4 regions of the Acidovorax sp. GW821-FHT11A03 genome follow, and region 3 is predicted to be linked to each of the others. Evidence: predicted binding sites of a transcription regulator. Region 3 holds the regulator's gene; each other region holds the start of a gene.
What was found. Region 3 encodes FNR, which switches genes on or off when oxygen is low (the NO sensors DNR and NnrR bind a similar motif). Its sites were predicted from a motif close to TTGATNNNNATCAA; they were not measured.
Positions count from the first base shown of each region.

Region 1: ubiU (ubiquinone anaerobic biosynthesis protein UbiU) is a predicted target of FNR. The motif match lies at 4,287-4,300, and genes of this name have one in related genera.
Region 2: AC1RVY_RS22600 (universal stress protein) is a predicted target of FNR. The motif match lies at 1,602-1,615, and genes of this name have one in related genera.
Region 4: AC1RVY_RS12625 (hemerythrin domain-containing protein) is a predicted target of FNR. The motif match lies at 1,308-1,321, and genes of this name have one in related genera.

Region 1 is NZ_JBXASG010000004.1:356,575-362,161, reverse strand. Features, by position in the region: gene AC1RVY_RS12065 (YidB family protein) at 1-335, opposite strand, end outside; gene AC1RVY_RS12060 (M20/M25/M40 family metallo-hydrolase) at 560-1,918, opposite strand; gene AC1RVY_RS12055 (LysR family transcriptional regulator) at 2,087-3,010, shown strand; gene AC1RVY_RS12050 (MFS transporter) at 3,007-4,182, opposite strand; gene ubiU (ubiquinone anaerobic biosynthesis protein UbiU) at 4,379-5,413, shown strand.
Region 2 is NZ_JBXASG010000009.1:282,358-287,944, forward strand. Features, by position in the region: gene AC1RVY_RS22590 (LysR family transcriptional regulator) at 1-568, shown strand, start outside; gene AC1RVY_RS22595 (metallophosphoesterase) at 712-1,557, shown strand; gene AC1RVY_RS22600 (universal stress protein) at 1,669-2,091, shown strand; gene AC1RVY_RS22605 (TetR/AcrR family transcriptional regulator) at 2,209-2,832, opposite strand; gene AC1RVY_RS22610 (helix-turn-helix domain-containing protein) at 2,986-4,041, shown strand; gene AC1RVY_RS22615 (midcut-by-XrtH protein) at 4,335-4,913, shown strand; gene AC1RVY_RS22620 (LysR family transcriptional regulator ArgP) at 4,932-5,587, opposite strand, start outside.
Region 3 is NZ_JBXASG010000003.1:404,014-409,600, reverse strand. Features, by position in the region: gene AC1RVY_RS09160 (cyclic di-GMP phosphodiesterase) at 1-922, opposite strand, end outside; gene AC1RVY_RS09155 (sulfite exporter TauE/SafE family protein) at 1,133-1,891, opposite strand; gene hemN (oxygen-independent coproporphyrinogen III oxidase) at 1,897-3,279, opposite strand; gene fnr (fumarate/nitrate reduction transcriptional regulator Fnr) at 3,466-4,188, shown strand; gene AC1RVY_RS09140 (hypothetical protein) at 4,254-4,547, opposite strand; gene AC1RVY_RS09135 (FixH family protein) at 4,599-4,880, opposite strand; gene ccoG (cytochrome c oxidase accessory protein CcoG) at 4,953-5,587, opposite strand, start outside.
Region 4 is NZ_JBXASG010000004.1:486,645-492,231, forward strand. Features, by position in the region: gene AC1RVY_RS12620 (methyl-accepting chemotaxis protein) at 1-1,160, shown strand, start outside; gene AC1RVY_RS12625 (hemerythrin domain-containing protein) at 1,379-1,957, shown strand; gene AC1RVY_RS12630 (alkene reductase) at 1,971-3,074, opposite strand; gene AC1RVY_RS12635 (YbfB/YjiJ family MFS transporter) at 3,244-4,455, shown strand; gene gstA (glutathione transferase GstA) at 4,621-5,229, opposite strand; gene AC1RVY_RS12645 (class II aldolase/adducin family protein) at 5,333-5,587, opposite strand, start outside.

The DNA of each region.
Region 1 (5,587 bases), on a different contig from region 3:
AGCTGCGCGGCGATCTGCGACAGCGGGCCGCTGCCCAGCACGTCCGAAAGCTGCTCGCCCGAGATGGCCTGGTTGGGCCCCGCGCTGAGCCAGGAGGCGATCACGTTGCCCAGCCCGGCCTGCTGGAACCGGGCCATCAGGCCCGGCAGCCCGCCCACCGGGCCATCGTTGCTGATGAGGGACATCACGGCCTGCACCAGCTGGGGGTTCTGCGCGGCCAGGCTCAGCAGGCCACCCAGCCCGCCTGCGGCACCGCCGCCGCCGGCGGAGCCCTGGGGGCCGCCCTGTGATGCGCTATTGATGACGGCACCCAATACGGAATCGAGCAAACCCATGGTGATCTCCTGCAGAAGGGGGTAAAAAACGGCCGAGCGCCGGCCCGGGGCCGCTCACGGCCCTGGGCCCGGTACCAGCGATGGTACGCATCCGCGCCCTGGCCCCAGTGTCAACAATCGTGAATTCCCCTACCGCCCGTGCGTGGGCGACGGGCTGGGCCGGCAAGGCTGGCAGGTGCCGGGCCGCCGGCCAGGGCGTGGCGGGAGGGCCCGCCGCCCGCCGTTCACTGGCTGCGCGCCGGGCGTTTCTCCAGCAGGGGTTCGCTTACGCCCTGCACGCCCACCAGGCCCAGCACCGTGACCAGCGAGGTCTGCGCCCCCTGCCAGGCATCGGTCAGGTCGATCCACTCCGACAGCGCATGAAAACCACCGGTCTTGCCCCCGCCCCCGATCACGATGGCCGGGATGCCCAGCGACATGGGCACGTTGGCATCGGTGCTCGCGCCGCCCAGCACCGTCTTGCGGCCGAACGCGATGTTGGCGCGCACGGCGGCTTCCACGATCAGCGAGTCCGCCGCCGTGCGGCCGCCGGGGCGGTCACCGATGAGCCTGGTGGAGGCGGAGAGCGTGTTCACATTCCAGCGTGCATTCTCCTCGGCCACGGCGGTATCGATGGCCGAGAGCACCTGCTTTTCGGTGGCCAGCAGCGGGGCCATCTCGTCGGAGCGGATGTCCACCGCCATGCGCGCATCGGGCGCGATGGTGTTCACCGAGGTGCCGCCGCCCACCGTGCCCACGGTGAAGGTGGTCTTGGGGGTGGCGGGCGTGCGGATCTCGGCGATCCTGGCGATCGCGCGGCCCATGCCGTGGATCGCGCTGGGCACCTGGCCGAAGGCCGCGTAGCTGTGGCCGCCCGGGCCCTTGAAGGTCACCTCGTGGCGGTGGCTGCCCGTGCCCAGCACCAGCACCGTGCCGTCGGGCGCGGGCTCCAGCGCCACCAGGCCGTCAATGTCCAGGTGCTCCTTGAACAGGTGCTTCATGCCGCGCAGGTTGCCCAGCTCTTCCTCGCCCACATTGCCCACGAACACCAGGTCGCCCACCGTGGCGATCTGCTGGTCGTTGAGCACCTTGAGCCACGACAGCAGCACGGCCAGGCCGCGCGTGTTGTCCGAGATGCCGGGCGCGTAGAGCTTGCCGTCGCGCTCCTTCACCTTCACGTCGGTGCCGGCGGGGAAGACGGTGTCCAGGTGGGCCGAGATCACGAGCTTGGGCCCGCTGCCCGTGCCCTTGCGGATGCCGACCACGTTGCCTTCGGCGTCGATGGCGGCGCTGGCCAGGCCCAGGGCCTTCAGGCGTGCGAGGAAGGCCTCGGCGCGCCTTTGCTCCTTGAACGGTGGCGCCTCGATCTCGGTGAGCATGCGGAGGTCTTGCGCCGCGCGGTCGTGGTCGGCCTTCACCGCGTCGAGCAGCTTCAGGATCTGGGGCGCCGCCATGAGCTGCGTGTAGGCCTGGTCCACGGCCGGGCGCAGCGTGGTGGGCGTGGCGGCGACGGCGCCTTGCGCGTGGGCGGCAGGGCCCAGCAGCGCGGCGGCCAGCGCCACGGCGCCGGGAGTGAAGCGGAAGATGGAGGCAGGGTTCTTCATGGTCGGGATGATGGAGAGTGCGGAGTTGCGAAGGAAGGGGGGCCCGGCCAGACGCGGGCCGCGGCATCCGGTGCGCGCGGCGCCTGGCACGCAAGCGCCCTGCAATTGTTGGACCGATTGGAGGGGCGCGGTTCTGCTTTAATCTGCCGGGCCGATAGTTTTTCTTACATGCGCCAGCACATTCCCAGCACCCGCGCCCTGCTCGTTTTCGATGCCGTGGCGCGCCACCACGGCGTGAGCAAGGCCGCCGAAGAGCTGTGCCTCACGCACAGCGCCGTGAGCCAGCAGCTGCGCCTGCTCGAAGGCCAGCTGGGCCTGCAGCTCGTGCAGCGCGGCGCGCGCGGCTCCACGCTCACCGAGGCGGGCCGCCGCTACCACGCGCAGGTGGTGGGCGACCTGCTGCGCCTGCAGAACCACACGCTCGAAGCCATGGCCCAGCGGCCCGACGGCGCGCGGCTGCTGGTGGGCTGCGTGCCCGTGTTCGCCGAGCGCTGGCTGCTGCCGCGCCTGCCGGCCTTCCTGGCCACGCACAAGGGCTGCAGCCTGCACCTGCAGGTGTACCCCACGCACACCTACATGCAGGAGATCCCTTTCGACGTGGCCGTGCAGTACAACGACGCCGCCTGGCCCGGGGTGCAGCCCGTGCCGCTGATGAGCGAGGTGTGCGTGGCCGTGTGCGCTCCCGGCTCGCGCCACCGGCGTGCGATGGAGCGCGGTGACTTCCGCGCGGTGCCGCTGCTGCAGCTGAGCTCGCGGCTGGGCGCGTGGGATGCGTGGTTCACCCGCGCGGGCATCACGCGCGTGCCGGCGCACAGCCTGGGCGGCCACCGGTTCGACCTGTTTTCCATGCTGGTCGAGGCGGTGCGCGCGGACCTGGGCATCGGCCTGGTGCCGCACTACTTCGTGGAGCGCGAGCTGCTGTCCGGCGAACTGGCGCTGGCGCATCCGCACCATGACAGCGGCCTGCGTGGCTACAGTCTCTTCGTGGCGCACGGGCGGCAGGAAGACCCCGCCGTGGCCGCGTTTGCCCGGTGGCTCGCCCACGCGGTCGCGGTGCCGGGCGGTGCCGGCGCCGGAGCCACGCGGGCCTAGACGGCGCGCCGCCGCCGGGCCGCGAGCCAGGCGAGCGCCAGGCCCGTGACCACGATGGGCACCAGGGACCCGGCATTGAGCAGCGTCCAGCCCTGCGTGGTGACCAGCACGCCGGACGAGAACGAGCTGAGCGCCAGCGTGGCGAACACGCAGAAGTTGATGGCGGCCTGGGCGCGGTCCTTTTCCTCGGGGCGGTAGGCGGTCATGGACAGCGTGGTGGCCCCCGTGAACAGGAAGTTCCAGCCCACGCCGAGCATGAACAGCGCGATGCCGAAGTGGTGCAGCTCCACGCCCATGAGCGCCACGGCCACGCAGGCCAGGTTCAGCAGCACGCCGGCGCCCATGATGGACAGCACGCCAAAGCGCTTGATGAGGTGGCCGGTGACGAAGCCGGGCGCGAACATGCCGATCACGTGCCACTCCAGCACCAGCGCGGCCGCATCGAAGTTGAAGCCGCACACCTGCATCGCCAGCGGCGTGGCGGCCATCAGCAGGTTCATCACGCCATAGCCCAGCGCGGCGCCCAGGATGGCCACCACGAACGCGGGCTGGCGCATCAGCTCGGACAGGGGGCGGCCCGCGACGGGCTGCCCCGCGGCGTCGCGCCGCGCGGGCTGCGCCTCGAAGCGGATCGCCGCCATGCACAGCATGGACAGCAGGGCCACGCCCATGAGCACCACGTAGGCGCCCGCGAAAGGCACCGGAAACAGCGTGCGCGTGGCGCTGGCCAGGTTCGGCCCGGCCACGGCGCCCAGCAGGCCGCCCGCCAGCACCAGCGACACGGCCTTTTCGCGGTAGGCCGCGGGGGCCAGCTCGGCGGCGGCAAAGCGGTAGAGCTGGCCATTGGCGCTGTAGTAGCCCGCCACCACGGTGGCGGCGCACAGCAGCCAGAAACTGGCGCTGAAGGCCGCCCACGCGCACAGGCCGCACGACGCGACCGCCACGGCCAGCCCGATCTGGAACGACACCTTGCGGCCCCACCGGGCCTGGCTGCGGGCCACGAGCGCGGTGGACAGGGCCCCGCCCACCACATAGCCCATCACGGGCAGCGTGGCCATCCAGCCAAAGGGGGCGAGCTGCAGGCCCACCAGTCCGTTGATGGCGATGAAGACCACGTTGTTGGTCAGGAAAAGGCCCTGGCACAGGGCCAGCAGCCACAGGTTCTTGTTCACGGCGAAGGGTGTTGTTGGAATGGGGAAGGAACGGGTCGAGGCGGGCATGGGCGGCCGGGCCGCGTCAAAGTCCGACTGCATTGCTCTGGCATTGTGCACTCCGGTTGATGAAGATCAGCCGGCGCGCGCAGCGGCCTCGGTATGGTGCCACCCAGTGCTTGGGCTCCCACCGGGGGCCTGCGTTTGAACCAGAGCCATGGAACCCCACAACCCTGCAGAGGCCGCGCCCGCCCTCGAACTCGTCTGCCCCGCCGGCAGCCTGCCCGCGCTCAAGGCGGCGGTGGACCATGGTGCCAGCTGCGTCTACCTGGGCCTGCGCGACGCGACCAACGCGCGCAACTTCGCGGGCCTGAACTTTGACGAGGCGGCCATCGCCAGCGGCATCGCCCATGCGCATGCGCGTGGCTGCAAGGTCTTCATGGCGCTCAACACCTACCCGCAGGCCGCCAACCCGGGGCCGTGGCGCAGCGCCCTGGACAAGGCGGTGGACCTGGGCGTGGACGCGGTCATCCTGGCCGACCCGGGCCTCATGCAATACGCGGTGCGGCGCCACCCCCGGCTGCGGCTGCACCTGTCGGTGCAGGGCTCGGCCACCAACTACGAGGCCATCAACTTCTACCGCGAGCAGTTCGGCATCGTGCGCGCCGTGCTGCCGCGCGTGCTGTCGATGGAGCAGGTGCGCCAGGTCATCGACCGCACGCCCGTGGAGATCGAGGTGTTCGGCTTTGGCAGCCTGTGCGTGATGGTCGAGGGGCGCTGCGCGCTGTCGTCGTATGCGACGGGCGAATCGCCCAACACGCACGGCGTGTGCTCGCCCCCGAAGGCCGTGCGCTGGGTGGAAACGCCGCAGGGCCGCGAGTCGCGCCTGAACGGCGTGCTGATCGACCGCTATGCGCCCGGCGAGAGCGCCGGCTACCCCACGCTGTGCAAGGGCCGCTTCGACGTGGGCGGCGACGAGAACTACTACGCCATCGAGGAGCCCACCAGCCTCAACACCCTGGAGCTGTTGCCCCAGCTCGTGAAGATGGGCGTGCGCGCCATCAAGATCGAAGGGCGCCAGCGCAGCCCGGCCTACGTGGCCCAGGTCACGCAGGTCTGGCGCGAGGCCATCGACCAGTGCCTGGCCCACCCCCACCGCTACGCGCCCAAGACGCGCTGGATGGCCAGCCTGGACCAGGTGGCCGAAGGGCAGCAGCACACGCTGGGCGCCTACCACCGCCCCTGGAAATGAAGAACAACCCCCTGATGCGCTTCGCGCCTTCCCCCTTCTCTCGCCTCGCTTGCGCGATGCGGGAAGGGGGACACCGCCAGCGCGGCGGGGCGGCCCTTGCGCGGCGGTCGCTGGCTTGGGCCGCGCCAGATTCGAACTCCATGCGCCGCTCCCAGCATCTGGATCCCACGATCA
Region 2 (5,587 bases), on a different contig from region 3:
GGTGCTGCCCCTGACCACCCGCGACCCCCGGCGCCTGCTCGACGAGGAAGCCGCCGACATGGCGGTGGGCTACTTTCCGGCCGTGCTGGCGGACCTCACGGCACGCGCGCAGTCGGGCGGGGCGGTCGCGTTCGAGAGCCGCCGCCTCTACGACGGGGAATACGTGTGCGTGATGCGCCAGGGCCACCCGCTGGCGGACGCGCCGCTCACCCTGGACGCCTATTGCGCTGCCCGGCACATGCTGGTGAGCTTTTCCGGCCGCCCCTTCGGTTTCATCGACGAGGCGCTGGCCTCCCTGGGCCGCGAGCGCAAGGTGGTGATCACGGTCAACCAGTTCTTCACCGCCGGGCGCGTGGTGTCGGGTTCGGACCTGCTGACGGTGCTGCCGCGCCACTTCGTGCCCGTCACGGGCATCTCCGACGCGCTGGTGCAACGGGCCCTGCCGCTGGACGTCCCGCCCGTGCACGTCGATGCCCTGTGGCGCCGCCGCGGCCCGCAGCAGGCGGCGATGACCTGGCTGCTGCACGCCCTGGCGCGCTCGGCGCGCCGCACCTTTCCCGAACCGTGAGGCCCGGGCGCGGGCATCCCGCCCACCCACCCCAGCGCGGCCTGCCGCGGCAGTGCCTTGCGGCGGGATCTGGCGCATTTCGGGGTGCCGCCAGGGCATTCGCTTCGCCCCTTCCCACCCCGAGCCCGTAGACTGCGCGCTCCATGAACATCCAGCTGCTGTCCGATCTGCACCTTGAGGCGCACCCCCATTTCATCCCCGAACCGGCCCCCGGCGCCGATGTGCTGGTGCTTGCGGGGGACGTGGGCTCCTACCAGCAGGGCTCGCTGCTGCAGGACGATGACTTCGGCCTCGCCCGGTTCTCGCCCCTGGCCCCGTACGCGGGCTGGCCCACGCCGGTGCTCTTCGTGCCCGGCAACCACGAATACGACGCGCAGGATTTCGATGCGGCCCACCAGCGGCTGCGCAGGACCTGCGAACGGCTGGGGATCACCTGGCTGGAGCGGGAGGTGGTCACTCTTCAAGGTGTCCGCTTCGTGGGCACCACGCTCTGGAGCGATTTCGACGCTTTGGCGGACCACGAAGGCACCACCGACCTGGCCAGGCGCCTGAAGCTGCGCGACAAGGCTTTCCGGGCGGCGAATTTCTATCTGCGCAAGACGGGCGGCACCCGCCATGCGCAGCCATTCCTCGCCGAGGCCGTGCGCGACCAGGCCCTGGCCTGCCAGCAGTGGCTGGCCGACGCGCTCGCGGTCCCGTTCGACGGGCCCACGGTCGTGGCCACGCACTTCGCGCCCAGCCTGCGCAGTGCCGACCCGCGCTACGGCATGGTGCCGGGCACGGCGGGCTTCTGCAACGCGCTGGACGCCCTGCTGCCCCGCGCGCAGCTGTGGCTGCACGGGCACCTGCATGCCCCGAGCGACTACACGGCACGGGGCCTGCGCGAGGACGGCACGCCGTGGCAGTGCCGCGTCGTGGCCAATCCGCTGGGTTATGCGCGCAAGGGCGAGCAGGCGGCGTTCCAGGCGCAGTGCTGCATCACCTTATGATCGGCGCACGGGGCCCTGCCGCCCCGCAGTGCAGAGGAAAAAACATGACCCAGGTCAAGACAACAGAAGTCCGCGCACGTTAGTCTGACCCATTCCTTTTCGGAGAACACCATGAACATCCTGCTTGCTGTCGACGGCAGCGCCTACACCAAGAAAATGCTGGCTTACCTGGCGACCCACGAAGAACTGCTGGGGGGCAACCACCAGTACACGGTGCTCACCGTGCAGGCCCCGCTGCCCGCGCGTGCCCGCGCGGCCCTGGGCAAGGAAGTCGTGGAGAACTACCACGCCGAAGAAGCCGAGAAAATCCTGGCGCCCGTGTGCAAGTTTCTCGCGCGCCACGGTGTGGAGGCCAAGCGCAGCGTCAAGGTCGGCACGGTGGGCGAGAACATCGCCAAGGTGGCCGACAGCGGCAAGTTCGACCTGCTGGTGATGGGCTCCCACGGCCACGGGGCCCTGGCCACCCTGGTCATGGGTTCGGTCACCACGCAGGTGCTGGCCCACAGCAAGGTGCCCGTGCTGCTCGTGCGCTGAGCCCCGCCGCCCGGCGCAGGCCGCGCCCTGCCTCGGCAGGGTTTTTCGCCCGCAAGACAAGAAAGCCCGGCATGCCGGGCTTTCTTGCGAGGTGCGAAACGCCGGAACGGGCTGCCGCTACCGCGCAGCCAGCCCGTCGAAACAGGTGCGCACCACCAGATCCACGATCTGCGCATCCGAATACTGGCCGCCTTCCTTGAGGAAGCTCACCACCGGGTCACAGGCCCGCGCATACAAGGTGTAAAGCACCACCAGCGGTGGCAGCGTGGGGTTGATCACGCCCTCGGCCTGGGCCTGGGTGATCCATTCGCCGATCTGGTCGCTCACCGCCACCAGGCCGTTGAGATAGTCCTTGTTGGCCATGAGCACCGCGCGCAGCGTGGAGTTGCGGCTGGGCAGCAGCGGCATTTCATTGCTCAGCAGGCGCTCCAGCGACCAGCGCACCAGCGCATGGAGCTTTTCGAGGGGTGGCGTTTCGGCGGGCAGGTCCGCCAGATAGGCCCGCACCCGCGCCAGGATCTGCACCATGGCGGCGCTGCACAGCTCTTCCTTGCTGCAAAAGTGCTTGTACAGGCTGGCCTTGGCAATGCCCACGGCGTTGGCCACATCGTCCATGGTCATGGCGTCGAAGGCCTTTTCGCCCAGGAGCTGGCAGGTGGACTGGAGGATGGCATCCTCGCGCGCCTGGTGCATCTGCTCCTTGAACGAGGCTTTGGGGGGCTGCGTTTGCATGGCGTCCATTTTATACATCACAGTAAAAAAATAAATGACCAAGTTGCAATGCAACTACGTCGTTCACGTTTTCTCCAGCAGGAATCGTGCCGCGGGCCTGGGCGCGAGGGCGGGCAATCTGCGCTGGTGCACTGCAGCACCCGCCCCCATAATCGCGCCGCCATGTCCACGCCGCACGCCCTGCCATCGACAGTTTTCACCACCGACCAGGGTTCCGGCGAAGAGCGCTTCGAGGCCTGGCGCAGCAGCATTTCGGTGGTCTTCGATGTCGCGCCGCTGGACCGCGATCCGCTGGAGAGCTTCAGTGCATCGGTCACCGCCAGCCACCTGGGCGCCCTGCTGGTGGGCGACCTGCGCTTTGGCCGGCAGCAGTTCTCGCGCGGTACGCCGCGCGTGGCGCGCGACGGGGTCAACCACTACCTGGTGCAGTGGTACCGCAGCGGCGGGTTCGTGGGCCAGCACGACGACGGCGTGGACATGCAGGTGCGCGCGGGCGACATCACCGTGTTCGACCTCGGCCGCACGCAGCGCACCTACGCCAGCCCCTCGCACGTCCTGTCCATCGTCGTGCCCCGCGAGATCGCCGACGAGGCCTTTTGCAGCCCCTCGGCCGACCTGCACGGCACGGTGCTGCGCGGCCACACGGCGCTGGGCGGGCTGCTCAGCGACTACCTGCAGTCGCTGCATCGGCGGCTGCCCACCGTCACCCTCCCCGAGGCGCCCGCCGTGGTGCAGGCCACCACGCAGATGCTGGCGGCCTGCCTGCGCCCGGGCCGCGACACCCTCGCCCAGGCGGAGCCACAGATCCAGGGTGTCACCCTCGAACGCATCCAGCAATACATCGCGCAGCACCTGGGAGCCCCGCTCAGCCCCGAGCTGCTGAGCCGCACGTTCGGCGTCTCGCGCAGCATGCTGTACCGGCTGTTCGAGCCGCTGGGCGGCGTGGCGCACTACGTGCAGCAGCAGCGCCTGGCCCGGGCGTTCCACGCGCTGGCCAACCCGGCCAACCGCCGGCTGCGGGTGGGCGAGATCGCCACGCGCGCCGGGTTCACCAGCGAGGCGCATTTCAGCCGCGCCTTTCGCACGACCTTTGGCCTCACGCCCAGCGACGTGCGTGCCATGGGGCGCGGCTGGCAAGCGCCCCGCAAGGGCCCGGACGGCGCCAGCGGGCAGACCACCGCCGAATACGCGGACTGGCTGCGCGGCTTGAGGGTGTAGCACCCGCTTTTGCCGATCCCTCGGCGGCACGGGCAGTCAAGCGCCCTGAAACGCACAGTCAAGCCGCGCCGTGAATGCTGCCTAGCATGCGCGGCAGCCCTCCTTCGCTTCTTCTCCGTGCGCGCCACCATGTTCCTTGTCCGCGGCATCGCCGCCGCCCTTTTCGCGGCCAACCGGCGCAGCGTGGGCTTGGCCTTGACCGACGGCGGCCCGGGTCCCGTCGCAGGGCACGCGCGTCACTCCCAAAACAATAGCTAATCACCCTTTTAAAACAAGCGCTACAAGGCAATTTCATGCAAAAAAACCATCCCTCCCGTCGCCCCGCAACCGCCCCACGCATCGCCCTGCTGTGGGCGGCCGCCGCTGCAGCCCCCGCCGCCTGGGCCCAGGGCGCGCCCGTGGGCGCGGTGGCCTATGCCCCGCTGGCGGCCCCGGCCGCCGTGCCCACGCTGTCGCAATGGGGGCTGCTGGTGCTGGTGCTGCTCCTGGCCGCCGCGGCCCGCCACCTGCTGCGCCACGCGGGACACGGCGTGGTCCGCGCCATCGTGCCGGGGCTGCTGGCCTGCGCGGCGCTGCTGTGCATGCCGTGGGGCGGACAGGCGATCGCGGTGCCCTCCAGCGATGTCCCGCTGGACAACCCGGCGGGGGGCGTGGCCGACATTCCCGACCACCCCGACCTGGAACGTGCATTCGCCGACTACCTGCACGCCTACGAGGTGCGCAACACCACGGACCGCCCCCAGCGGATCACCGCCGTGAGCGTGACCGCCGCGCACCGCATCCAGGGCCCGGGTGATGAGACCCGATGCACGGTGGGGCAGACGCTGGCGCCCATGGCCTCGTGCCATCTCGTGGTGGGCCGGCCGCACTGAACGCAGCCGCCGCCCCGGCTAGGCCGCCGGCGCCTCGAGCGTGCGGGTGGCCGTGGCCGTGAGCGCGGCCGTGAGCGCGTCCAGCACCGCCGACTCCAGGTTCCAGCAGTGCCAGTACAGCTGGATCGGCAGCCTGCGGCCGGGCGCCAGGTCCACCATGCTGCCGTCGGCGATGGGCCCGCGCGCCAGCAGCTCGGGCACCACGCCCACCGCCCAGCCGGCGGCCACGGCGCGCATCTGCGCCTCCGACCCGGGCACGAACAGGTGGTTGAGCGCCACGCGCTTGAGGCCGAAGGCACGGGCCACGAATTCGGCGGCCATGTCGTCCTTGCGGTTGAACGACAGGAACGGCACTTCGCGGAAGTTGTGCGGCGTGAGCCCCTGGGGCAGGTGCTGCTGCGCATAGGGCGCAGACGCCACCGCCACGTAGTGCATGGCGCCCAGAGGCACCATCTTGCAGCCGCGCAGGGCCTGCTTGAGCGTGGTCACGCAGCCCAGCACCTGGCCGGAGCGCAGCCATTCCTGGGTGAAGTCCTGGTCGTCCACGATGATTTCGAGCGGCAGGCGCTGGCGCACCAGGTCGTGCAGCGCGCCCATGGCCCAGGTGGCGATGCTGTCGGCATTGATGGCGATCGAGATGCGTTCGTCCTCGCGCGTGCCGCCGGGGGCGCTGG
Region 3 (5,587 bases):
GCGTGAGCGCATCCACGCCGTTGGCCGGGTTGCACATGCGGTCGTACCGGTTGACCAGCGCCAGCACCTGCCCCGCCCGTCCCAGGTCAGGCCCCGACAGCCGCAGGGGGAACCCGCTGCCATCGGCCATTTCGTGATGCCGCGCAATGGCCGTCAGCACCGCTTCGGGCAGCCCCATGCGCGTGGCGAATGCCACGGACTCGCCCACGTGGGACTCGTAGCGCGTTCGCTCCATGGGGATCATCGAGGGCGTGGGCTGGCGCAGGTTCGGCGGCAGCTTGAGCTTGCCCAGGTCATGGATCAGGGCCGCGATGCCGAGATCATGCAGCTCGGAGCTCTTCATGCCCAGGGCACGGCCCAGCAGCAGGGAGATCACCATCACGTTGATGGGGTGCAGGGCATTGCGCTCGCCAACGCCCTCCGACAGCAACCGGATGACGGAGTCACCGTTCTCGAGGAGTTCCGATACGCAGCCAGCCACCAGCGCATCGCCCTTGGTGCGGGCCTGGTCCGGGTGCTCGGACGCAACGCGTTCGAGTGCCTGGTACTGCCGGGTGGCCTCTCCGAACCGCTGGTTGCAGGCCGCCAAGGTGCGGTTCTGCGCCTCCAGCAATTCGCGCCGGCGCTGCGCCTCCGGGTCCACGGTGGCCGTGGCGCCGGGGGCATCCGGTCCCTGGGCCGAGGGCACCGTCATCTCCGGCACGCTCCAGGCGGCCGGAACCAGCTCTCTTTGCTCCGGATCGCTTTTCTTGGGGACGTATCGCACCTCGGTGAGCCCCAGCTCCCGTAACGTCGCGATCTGGTCCGCCGATGCCACCCGAAAACTGCTCACCGGGAACGGATGGTGCATCCAGCCCACATCGAGCTGGATGTACATGCCGACGCGCAGTTGGCTGATATCGATGAGGATGGAGGAGTTCACTTCGGGGCGCGCGAAACATGGAGACGTGAATGCCACCAATAGTTACACAGATTATCGCCAGTTCGAAGGCCTTGTCGAAGGAGCCCACCCGCGCCGCGGCGGCACGGCAACACTTGCCTGCCCGAAGGCGCGGGGCGGGGCAATCCCCCTCATGGGGATGTGGGTTACCGAAACCGCCTCGCCCTCAGGCCGCCGCGGCCCGAATGCACGCTAGCGGCACCACAGCGAGGGTTTGTAGACGAGGTCCATCCACAGTGCCCAGCTTGCCACCGCGCAGAGCAGGCCACCGGCGGCGCGCGTCCCCCAGTCCGCGCGCACGGTGTTGAGCCGGGCCCGCAACCGCGTCCAGGCCCAGGGCCCGCCGACCAGCCAGACGCCGCTGCCAATGCCAAAAAGCGCCATGGACAATGCGCCCTCCAGGGGCCCTCCGCTCAAGGCAGCCACCAGCAGCGCCGAATACAGCAAGCCACAGGGCATCAGCGCCCAGAGAAACCCCGCGGCAAGAATGCCTCCCGGGGCACGGACCAGAGGCCTCACGCGCTCCCACACGCCACGGCCCGCCTGCTCCACCCAGAGCGGCTGCCGCGCCTGGACCATCAGCATCAGCCCCCACGCCATCACCGCGACGTGCATCAAGGTCCACGCCGGGCGCAGTGCCATGGTCTGCTGAGTGAGCCACGCCAGGCTGTCCATGGCCAGGGCGGCCAGCCCGCCCGCCAGGGCATATCCCGTCAGGCGGCCCGCATGAAAGGCCACGGCCCGCCGGGCCACGCCACCGCGCGGTGCCCACCGCACCGCCTGCACCTTCGGGGGAGCCCCCTCCGCCGGCGCCCCTGCGCCCGGGGCGGATGCGCAGCCCGCGCTCCCCTGCCCCACCACGGCGCCACAAGGTGCCGAGCACATGGCCAGGCAATGGGACCCGCCAACGAGCCCCATCAACAAGGCAGTCGAGGCAACCGTTGCAAGCATGGGATTCAGATGATGCGTGAAAAACGCGCGCGGTTGCGGTCTGCCTGCAGATATCGGTCGAAAACCATGGCGATGCCGCGCACGAAGAACCAGCCCATGGCCGTGACCTCGACACCGTCGGGCCTCACCTTGACCAGCCCCTGCTCGGCCATGGTGTCGAGTTGCGCCAGTTCGGCGGAGAAATAGTGCCGAAAATCGAGGAGCCAGGCCTGCTCCATGGGCTCGAACAGCAGTTCTCCCTGGCACATCAAGGACATGATGACGGCGCGGCGCACGAGGTCGTCCCGCGTCAGGGCCAGGCCACGCACCACGGGCAGACGCCCCTGGTTCAGCAGGTCGTAGTACTCATCCAGGGTCTTGGCGTTCTGGCTGTAGGTGGCGCCGACCCTGCCAATGGCCGACACGCCCAGGCCGATCAGGTCGCAGTCGGGCTGGGTGCTGTAGCCCTGGAAGTTGCGGTGCAGGCGGCCCTGCCGCTTGGCGACGGCCAGCGAGTCCTCCGGCAGCGCGAAGTGGTCCATCCCCACATACACATAGCCGGCGCCCATGAACGCGTCGAGCGAACGGGAGAGCATCGACACCTTGCCGGAGGCTGCGGGCAGTTCGGCGGAGAGGATGCGGCGCTGGGGCTTGAACCGCTCCGGCAGGTGGGCATAGGCATACAGCGCAATGCGATCAGGCCGCAACTGAACCACCTGCGCCAGCGTACGGTCGAACGACTCCGGCGTCTGGCGCGGCAACCCGTAGATCAGGTCCACATTGATCGATTCGAAGCCGAGCGAGCGCGCGGATTCCACCAGCGAAAACACCTGTTCGGCGGGCTGGATGCGGTGCACCGCCTTCTGGACCTCGGGGTCAAAATCCTGCACGCCAAAACTCAGCCGGTTGAATCCAAGCTCCGCGAGCACGGCAAGCCGGTCGGCATTGACGGTACGGGGGTCCACCTCGATTGAGTACTCCCCGCCCGGCGCCAGGGTGAAGCTGCGCTGGAGCATCGCCATGAGTTCCCGCAAGCCATCGTCCGACAGGAAGGTGGGGGTGCCGCCGCCCAGGTGCAGCTGGCTCACCACCTGACCCGTGCCGCAGTGCGCCGTGTGCAGATCGATCTCGCGGCTGAGATAGCGCAGATAGACTTCAGCCCGGTCGTGGTGCTTGGTGATGATCTTGTTGCAGGCGCAGTAGTAGCACAGCGACTCGCAAAAGGGGATGTGCACATACAGGGACAAGGGCAGCGCCTTGGTCAGGGTGCCCATGCGGCGCTGCTCGAGGGCGAGGGCGTAGTCCTCCTGGCCGAAGGCTTCCACAAACCGGTCGGCCGTCGGATAGGAGGTATAGCGGGGGCCTGGTACGTCAAAACGGCGCAGCAGGTCAGGCGAAACAGCGGTCATGGGGCGAATCCTTGCGTACACCTTGACTGTGCCGTAAGCTGCTCCCCATGTCCTTGACATGAATCAAGTGATGGAGTGGCCGGAACAGCGACAATTTGATGCATGTCAGTCGCCTGCCCGCCCTCCAAGAGACTCCCTCTTCGGCCATCGGGCGGTATGCTCGAAACCTAACTCCGCCCTGTGCCTATGAACCCGCTCACCATCAAAGTCGCCTGTTCCAATTGCAACCTGCGCGAGCTGTGCATGCCGGTGGGCCTGAGCGAAGAGCAACTGCACCGCATCGACGAGGTCGTTGCAGTTCGCCGCAAGGTGAAGCGCGGCGGCACGCTGTTTCGCAATGGTGAGTCGTTCACCTCGCTTTATGCCATCCGCACCGGCTTTTTCAAGACCTGCGTGGCCACCGAGGACGGACGCGACCAGGTCACGGGGTTCCAGATGGCGGGCGAGATCATCGGCCTGGACGGCATCGTGAATGATCACCACACCTGCGATGCGGTGGCCCTGGAAGACGCCGAGGTCTGCGTCATGCCGTTTGACCGCATCGAGGAATTGTCCCGCGAGGTCACCGCGCTGCAGCACCACGTGCACAAGATCATGAGCCGGGAGATCGTGCGCGAACACGGCGTGATGCTGCTGCTGGGCAGCATGCGGGCCGAGGAGCGCCTGGCAGCGTTCCTGCTCAATCTGGTGCAGCGCCTGCACGCCCGCGGATTCTCGCAGTCCGAGCTGGTGCTGCGCATGACGCGCGAGGAGATCGGCAGCTACCTGGGCCTCAAGCTCGAGACCGTGAGCCGCACCTTCTCCAAGTTTGTGGAAGAAGGCATTGTCGAAGTCAAGCAGCGCCATGTCCGCATCCTCGAGACCGACGCGCTCAAGCGCATCGTGAACAACCAGTCCGCCTGCCACTGAGCAAGGCGAGCCAGGTCCGCCCGTCCCGGCAACGCCTTGCCACCGGAGCCCGGCCGGTGCGCTGTTCAAGGGCAGGATGATGTCTTTCGGCAATCATCAGGGCGCTCGCCTTCAGGCACGGGGCAGCGGTTGAGTTCAAAGGGCGACATTGCCAGCAGCGTGGTCAACGCGCTGGAGGCCATGGTGATGGCCCAGAACGCAAAGAACGCGAGCGTGTAGACGCCCTGGCGCGACAGGGCCAGCGGCTGCCCGAACCAATGCAGGTCCTGCGGGTCCACCATCGCAAAAACCAGCATCTCCATCGCGCCCGCCATCAGAAAGGCGGGCCATGCAATCCACATCAGGCGTTGCGTCCACATCGGGGTTGTCTCCTGGTAAGGCCGCGCAGACCCGCTGCTCGGCCAGGGGTTTCAGCGTGGCTGGTCCTGAACCGGTGTCGCCGCGTGGTTGCGGCCCTTCATGGCCGGGGCCAGGCTCTTCTCCGGAGCCTCCAGCGTCTTGTTGATTTCGATGCCCTGGCGGTAGTAGTCCTCGGCGACCACGGGGTCTGGCCGCGAAATCGCCAGCCACAGCGTGACAAAACCCGCCACGATGACGATGGCAGGGCCGGCGATGATCAGCCAGACGTGGCCGAATTTCCACCAGGGCGCAGCGGTGGCGGGGGCGGAGCCGATGGCTGGATTGGATGGCATGGGTGCTTGCTCCTCAAAAATCTTCTCGGTCATACAAAGTCCCCGGTGCCGTGCACCGGGGTGCACGTCGCCTCATCGGGGCACCAGGAATACGGACTTCTCGGTCACATGGGCCGCAGCGCCCACCGCCTGCACATCGAACTGCACGGCATGGGAGCCCGGGGGCGCGGAGCCATACGGTATCTGCAGGCGCACGGCCACCCACCGGGACTCCGCGGGGCCAATGTCCACCTCGGCTTCAGAGGCCACCTCCAGCCCGTCCAGGCCGCGGGCGCCGATGCGGTAGCGCTGGGGGCCTTCGGTGGCGTTCATGATCTGCAGGCGGTAGATATTCTCCAGCTTGCCGCCCGCCACGATGCGCGACAGGGCCGCGCGGTCGCGCACCACATCCACCTTGAGCGGCGTGCGGGTGACCAAGCTGGCCATCATGCCCACGCACAGTGCCACCAGCACGGCGGTGTAGATCAGCACGCGAGGCCGCAGGACGCGCCGCAGGATCTGCGACTGGCTCCAGCGCTGCGCCACGCCGTTCTGCGTGGAAAAGCGGATCAGCCCCCGGGGGTAGTGCATCTTGTCCATCACCGTGTTGCACGCATCCACGCACAGTCCGCAGCCAATGCACTCGTACTGCAGGCCCTTGCGGATATCGATGCCCACGGGACACACCTGCACGCACAAGGTGCAGTCAATGCAGTCGCCCAGGCCCT
Region 4 (5,587 bases), on a different contig from region 3:
ACAAGCTGGTGGGAGAGCTCGACACCGTGCTGCGGGCCGAAGTGGCCAAGTCGGTCGAACAGCAGGGCCGGGTGTCCAGCGAGACCAAGTGGCTCTTCGTCCTGGCCGTGGTGATCACCGTGGTGGTGGTGGTGCCCACCACGCTGATGAACATGAACTCGATCTGCCACCCGCTTGAAGAGGCGCGCCGCATGGCGCAGGCCATTGCCGGGGGTGACCTGTCCCAGAACATTGCCGCCGAAGGCAAGGACGAAGTGGCCGACCTGCAGCGCGCGCTGCGCGACATGCAGCAGGGCCTGGGCGCGCTCGTGGCGCAGGTGCGGGACGCCAGCGGCAACATCGCCACGGCCAGCCAGGAGATCGCCATGGGCAACCAGGACCTCTCGCAACGCACGGAGCAGACGGCGAGCAATGCCCAGGAAGCGGTGGCTTCGCTCTCGCAGCTCACCTCGACGGTGCAGCAGACCGCGTCGTCGTCGCAGATGGCCAACCAGCTGGCGGCATCGGCCTCCAGCACCGCGACGCGCGGCGGCTCGGTGGTGCAGCAGGCCGTCTCCAGCATGCAGGAGATTTCGGCCTCCAGCCGCAAGATCGGCGACATCATCGGCCTGATCGATTCCATCGCCTTCCAGACCAACATCCTCGCGCTGAACGCCGCCGTGGAAGCCGCGCGCGCCGGTGAGCAGGGGCGGGGCTTTGCCGTGGTGGCCAGCGAGGTCCGCAGCCTGGCCCAGCGCTCGGCGGCGGCGGCCAGCGACATCAAGGGCCTGATCCACAGCAGCGTGACGGCCGTGGACGGGGGCGTGCGCCACGTGGAGGATGCGGGCACGGCCATGAAGGAAATCGTGGCCAGCGTGCAGCGCGTGGGCGACATCATCGGCGAGATCACGGCGGCGGCGTCGGAGCAGTCGGCCGGCATCGGCCAGGTGAACCAGTCGGTGGGCGAGATCGACCGCATGACGCAGCAGAACGCGGCGCTGGTGGAGGAGTCCGCGGCGGCGGCCGAGTCCATGCGCGAACAGGCCGCGCGCCTGTCGCAGGTGGTGCAGCAGTTCCGCCTGGCCGACGCCATGCTCCACGCCGCCCACCACGCACCCGTGGAGGCGCCGCAGCACCAGGCGCTCGCCGGGGAGTCTTCCAGGGCACTGCTCGCGCGCTGATGATGGATTGAACCGGTGGCGCCCGCGCGCCATCACACCCGGAATGGGCCCTGCGGGCGGGTGCGCATGCAGGGCTTTTTCATGCCCGGCGTGCGGCGGCCGCAGGCGCACCGGCCGCGCGATGCGCACCCGGTCCCCGACGGTTTGTTGACCTGCGTCATGCGCGGGCGGGCGCCTGCATGGCAATCTGGAGGCCTTGTGACCTGGGGAGCACTGCCATGCCGTCGATCAGCCTGCGGACCATCCACGAAGAGCATGCGTCGCTTGCGGCCGTGCTGCATTCCTTGCGCCTGATGCTGGACCAGGGGCCGGGCGACGAGCCCGCCGCGTTCTTCGACGTGATGCGGGCCATGCTGTTCTACATCGACGAATTCCCCGAACGCCAGCACCACCCGAAGGAATCGCAATGGCTGTTCCCGAAGGTGGCCGAGCGTTCGCCGGAGGCGGCCGGCGCCATCGCGCAACTGGAGCGCGAACACGCGGGCGGCGAGGCCGCCGTGCGCGAGCTGCAGCATCTGCTGCTGGGCTGGGAGCTGATGGGCGAGGCGCGCCGCGACACCTTTTCCGAGGCCCTGCGGCGCTATGTCGCTTTCTACCTGGAGCACATGCGCCTGGAGGAAACCGTGGTCTTGCCAGCGGCCCAGGCATGCCTGCAGCCTGGCGACTGGGCCGCAATCGATGCGGCGTTTGCCGGCAATACCAACCCGCTGGCGCCCGGCCAGGCGCGGGACCCCGCCTACGATCGCCTGTTCACGCGCATCGTGATGCGGGCGCCCAGCCCGATCGGGCTGGGCTGACGGCGCGCCCCCCTCAGGCCGACAGGGCGGGGTAGTCGGTGTAGCCCTCCGCGCCGCCGCCGTACAGCGTGGCGCGGTTGACCTCGTTCAGGGGCGCGCCGCGCTCCAGGCGCTGCACGAGGTCGGGGTTGGCGATGAACGGCCGGCCAAAGGCCACGATGTCCGCGCCGTTCGCGAGCGCGGTTTCCGCCAGCGCCTTGTCGTAGGCGTTGTTCACCATCCACGCGCCCTGGCCGCCGGCCGCGCGGTAGGCCGCCTTCAGGGCCGCGTAGTCGAAGGGGCGGTCGGGCAGTTCGCGCGGGCCGCCGGTCGCACCCTCGATCACGTGGATGTAGGAAAGGCCCAGCGGGCCGAGCTGGCGCACCACGTAGTCAAACAGGGGCTGCGGGTCCGCGTCCACCACGTCGTTGGCGGGCGTCACGGGCGACAGGCGGATGCCCGTGCGGCCGGCACCGATTTCCTGCGTGATGGCGGTGACCACTTCGACCAGCAGCCGGGCGCGGTTCTCGATGCTGCCGCCATAGGCGTCGGTGCGGTGGTTGGCGCTGGTCTTGAGGAACTGGTCGATCAGGTAGCCGTTGGCGGCGTGCACCTCCACGCCATCGAAGCCGGCCTCGATGGCAGCGCGGGCGGCACGGCGGTAGTCGGCCACGATGCCGGGGATCTCGGCGATCTCGAGCGCGCGGGGCTCCGAGGTCTGGGTGAACGTGGGCACGCCGTCCTTGATGAGCACGGTCTTGGTCTTGGCCTGGATCGCCGACGGGGCCACGGGCGCGGCATGGCCCGGCTGCAGGTCGGTGTGCGAGACACGGCCCACATGCCACAGCTGCACCACGATCTTGCCGCCCGCCGCGTGCACGGACGAAGTGACCTTCTTCCAGCCGGCGATCTGCTCGGGCGCATACAGGCCGGGCACGTCGGCGTAGCCCTGTCCCTGGTGGCTGATGGCGGTGGCCTCGGAAATCAGCAGGCCGGCGCTGGCGCGCTGCGTGTAGTAGGTGGCCACGAGGTCGGTGGGCACGGCGTTGGGCGAGCGGTTGCGCGTGAGCGGTGCCATGGCGATGCGGTTGGCCAGCTGCAGGTCACCGGCTTGGACGGGGTCGGACAGAAAAGGCATGCGGGGCTTTCAAAAACGGGTTGCACACAATCGATCAATCCCGGAAGGTTAATGCTGCAGCGCAAAACGTGCAGCGCACATGCGTCAACAAGGGCTCTGGTTTTGTGCTATCCGGGGCTGGCCGGCGGTGTGCGGGGCGCTGGCGCGGCCTGGGGCAGAATCAAACGCCATGCCGCCCCGCCATCCTTCCCCCCGCCCCGTGCCCGCGCTGTGGCTGGCCGTGGCGCTGTCGATGGGGGCGGCGGTGTCGCTCGGCATCACGCGCTTTGCGTACGCGCTGCTGCTGCCGCCCATGCGGGAGGACCTGGGCTGGTCCTACACCCTCGCGGGCGCGATGAACACCGTGAATGCGCTGGGCTATCTGGTCGGCGCGCTGGCCACGCCCTGGCTGCTGCGGCGTGCCGCACCGGGGGCCGTGCTGCTGGCCGGCGCGGTGCTGGCCACCGTGTTCATGGGGCTCAGCGGTTTTTTCACCGAGGCGGTGCCGCTCCTGCTGCAGCGCCTGCTGGCCGGCGGGGCGAGCGCGCTCGTGTTCATTGCCGGCGGCCTGCTCGCCGCGCGCCTGGGGGCGCAGGAGCCGGGGCGCAGCGGCCTGCTGCTGGGGCTGTACTACGGGGGCACGGGCTGGGGCATCAGCCTGTCGGCCGTGCTCGTGCCCGCCGTGCTGGCGGCGGCGCCGTCCCCGCATGCCTGGACGTGGGCCTGGTGGGCGCTGGCGCTGGCCTGCATGGCCGCGACGGCGGCCCTGTGGTGGCCCGCGCGTGTGCTGCGCGGGCTGGCGGTGCCCGCGGATGCCCCCCGGGCCTTCAATGTGGTGCCGCCGCCCGCCCGGGTGCGCTGGCGTGCGCTGGCGCCCGCGCTGCTGGGCTACGGCCTGTTCGGCGTGGGCTACATCGGCTACATGACCTTCGTCGTGGCGCTGCTGCGCGAGCAAGGCGCCAGCGGCACGGCGGTGACCTGGTTCTATGCGCTGCTGGGGCTGGCGGTGGTGCTGTCGTCGCGCATCTGGGCGGGGCTGCTGGACCGCAGCCGTGGCGGCCAGGCGCTGGGCCTGCTCAACGGGTTGCTGGGCGTGGCCACCGTGCTGCCCGCGCTGACGTCGGCCTGGCCGGTGGTGCTGGCCTCGGGCCTGCTGTTTGGCGGCGTGTTCCTGTCGGTGGTGGCATCGACCACCGCCCTGGTGCGGCACAACCTGCCACAGGTGCTGTGGGCCAGCGGCATCAGCGCCTTCACCATTGTGTTCGCCGCCGGGCAGATCGTGGGGCCCACGGTGGTGGGCTGGATCGCCGATGGCCCGGGAGGCCTCGCGCGCGGGCTGGTGTTCTCGGCCTGCGCGCTGTGGTTGGGGGCGCTGGTGGCGTGGCGGCAGAAGCCGCTCTAGCGCATCTGGAGTTTTGGCCGTGCGCCGCGCTAGGCGCTCCCAATCGATACTGGCGCGGCCTAGGCCAGGAACGCCGAGCAAGGGCCGCCCCGCAGCGAGGGCGTTGTCCCCCTGCCCGCGTAGCGAGAGCGGGGGGAAGGCGCGCAGCGCCTCAGGGGGGTGTCCCTATTTCAGCAGGCCTTCCACCTTCATGGCGGCCTGCACGGCGGGGCGGGCCGCCACGCGGGCGGCGTAGGCCTGCAGGTTGGCCAGGCTGGAGATATCGATGCCGGTGGGCTTGTGCCAGCCTTGCACGGTGAACAGGTAGCCGTCGGCCACGGTGAAGTGGTCGCCCATGACGTACTGCTTGCCGGCGAGCTGGCCGTCCACCCACTGCAGACGCTGCAGCAGCCTGTCGCGCGCCATCACCTTGTATTCCTCGGGCGTGGCGGGATTGAAGAGCGGGGTGAAGCCGCGGTGCAGTTCCATGCCGATGAAGGTGAGCCATTCCTGCAGGCGGTAGCGCTGCAGCGTGCCGTTCTGGGGGGCCAGCATCTTGAGGGGCACCTGGTCGGCGATGTATTGCACGATGGCGGGGCCTTCGCGCAGCCGCGTGCCGTCGTCCAGTTCCAGCATCGGCACATAGCCCAGCGGGTTGATGCCGTAGTAGTCGGAGCCGTCCTGCAGCTTGTGCGTCTTGGTGCTGGCCAGCACGGGCGTGTAGGCCAGGCCGGCCTCGTGCAGTGCGATGTGCGGGGAGAGCGAGCAGGCGCCGGGGGAGTAGTAGAGCTTCATGGACGGATCCTCGTGAAAAGTGGGAACCCTCCGATGCTATGCGCTGCACCGTCTTTCTGCTGGCACGGGGGCACGGCCCCGCGCCCCCTCGCGCCACGGCGCCTCAGACGTCGTGGCCGGGCATGTCGCGCTGCACCTTGCGCAGCAGCGCGGGCCATGCAAACGCACCGCCCAGCCCGCCTGTCTGCACCCGCATGGCCTGGGCCACGCCGCTCACGATCTGCGGGTTCACCGAGGTCAGCGCGCCGCCGGCCTGCGCGTCGATCTGGATGCGGCAGGTGTTCTCGAAGGTGTACATCGACAGGAAGGCATCGGCGATCGTCCTGCCCACGGTGAGCAGGCCGTGGTTGCGCAGCAT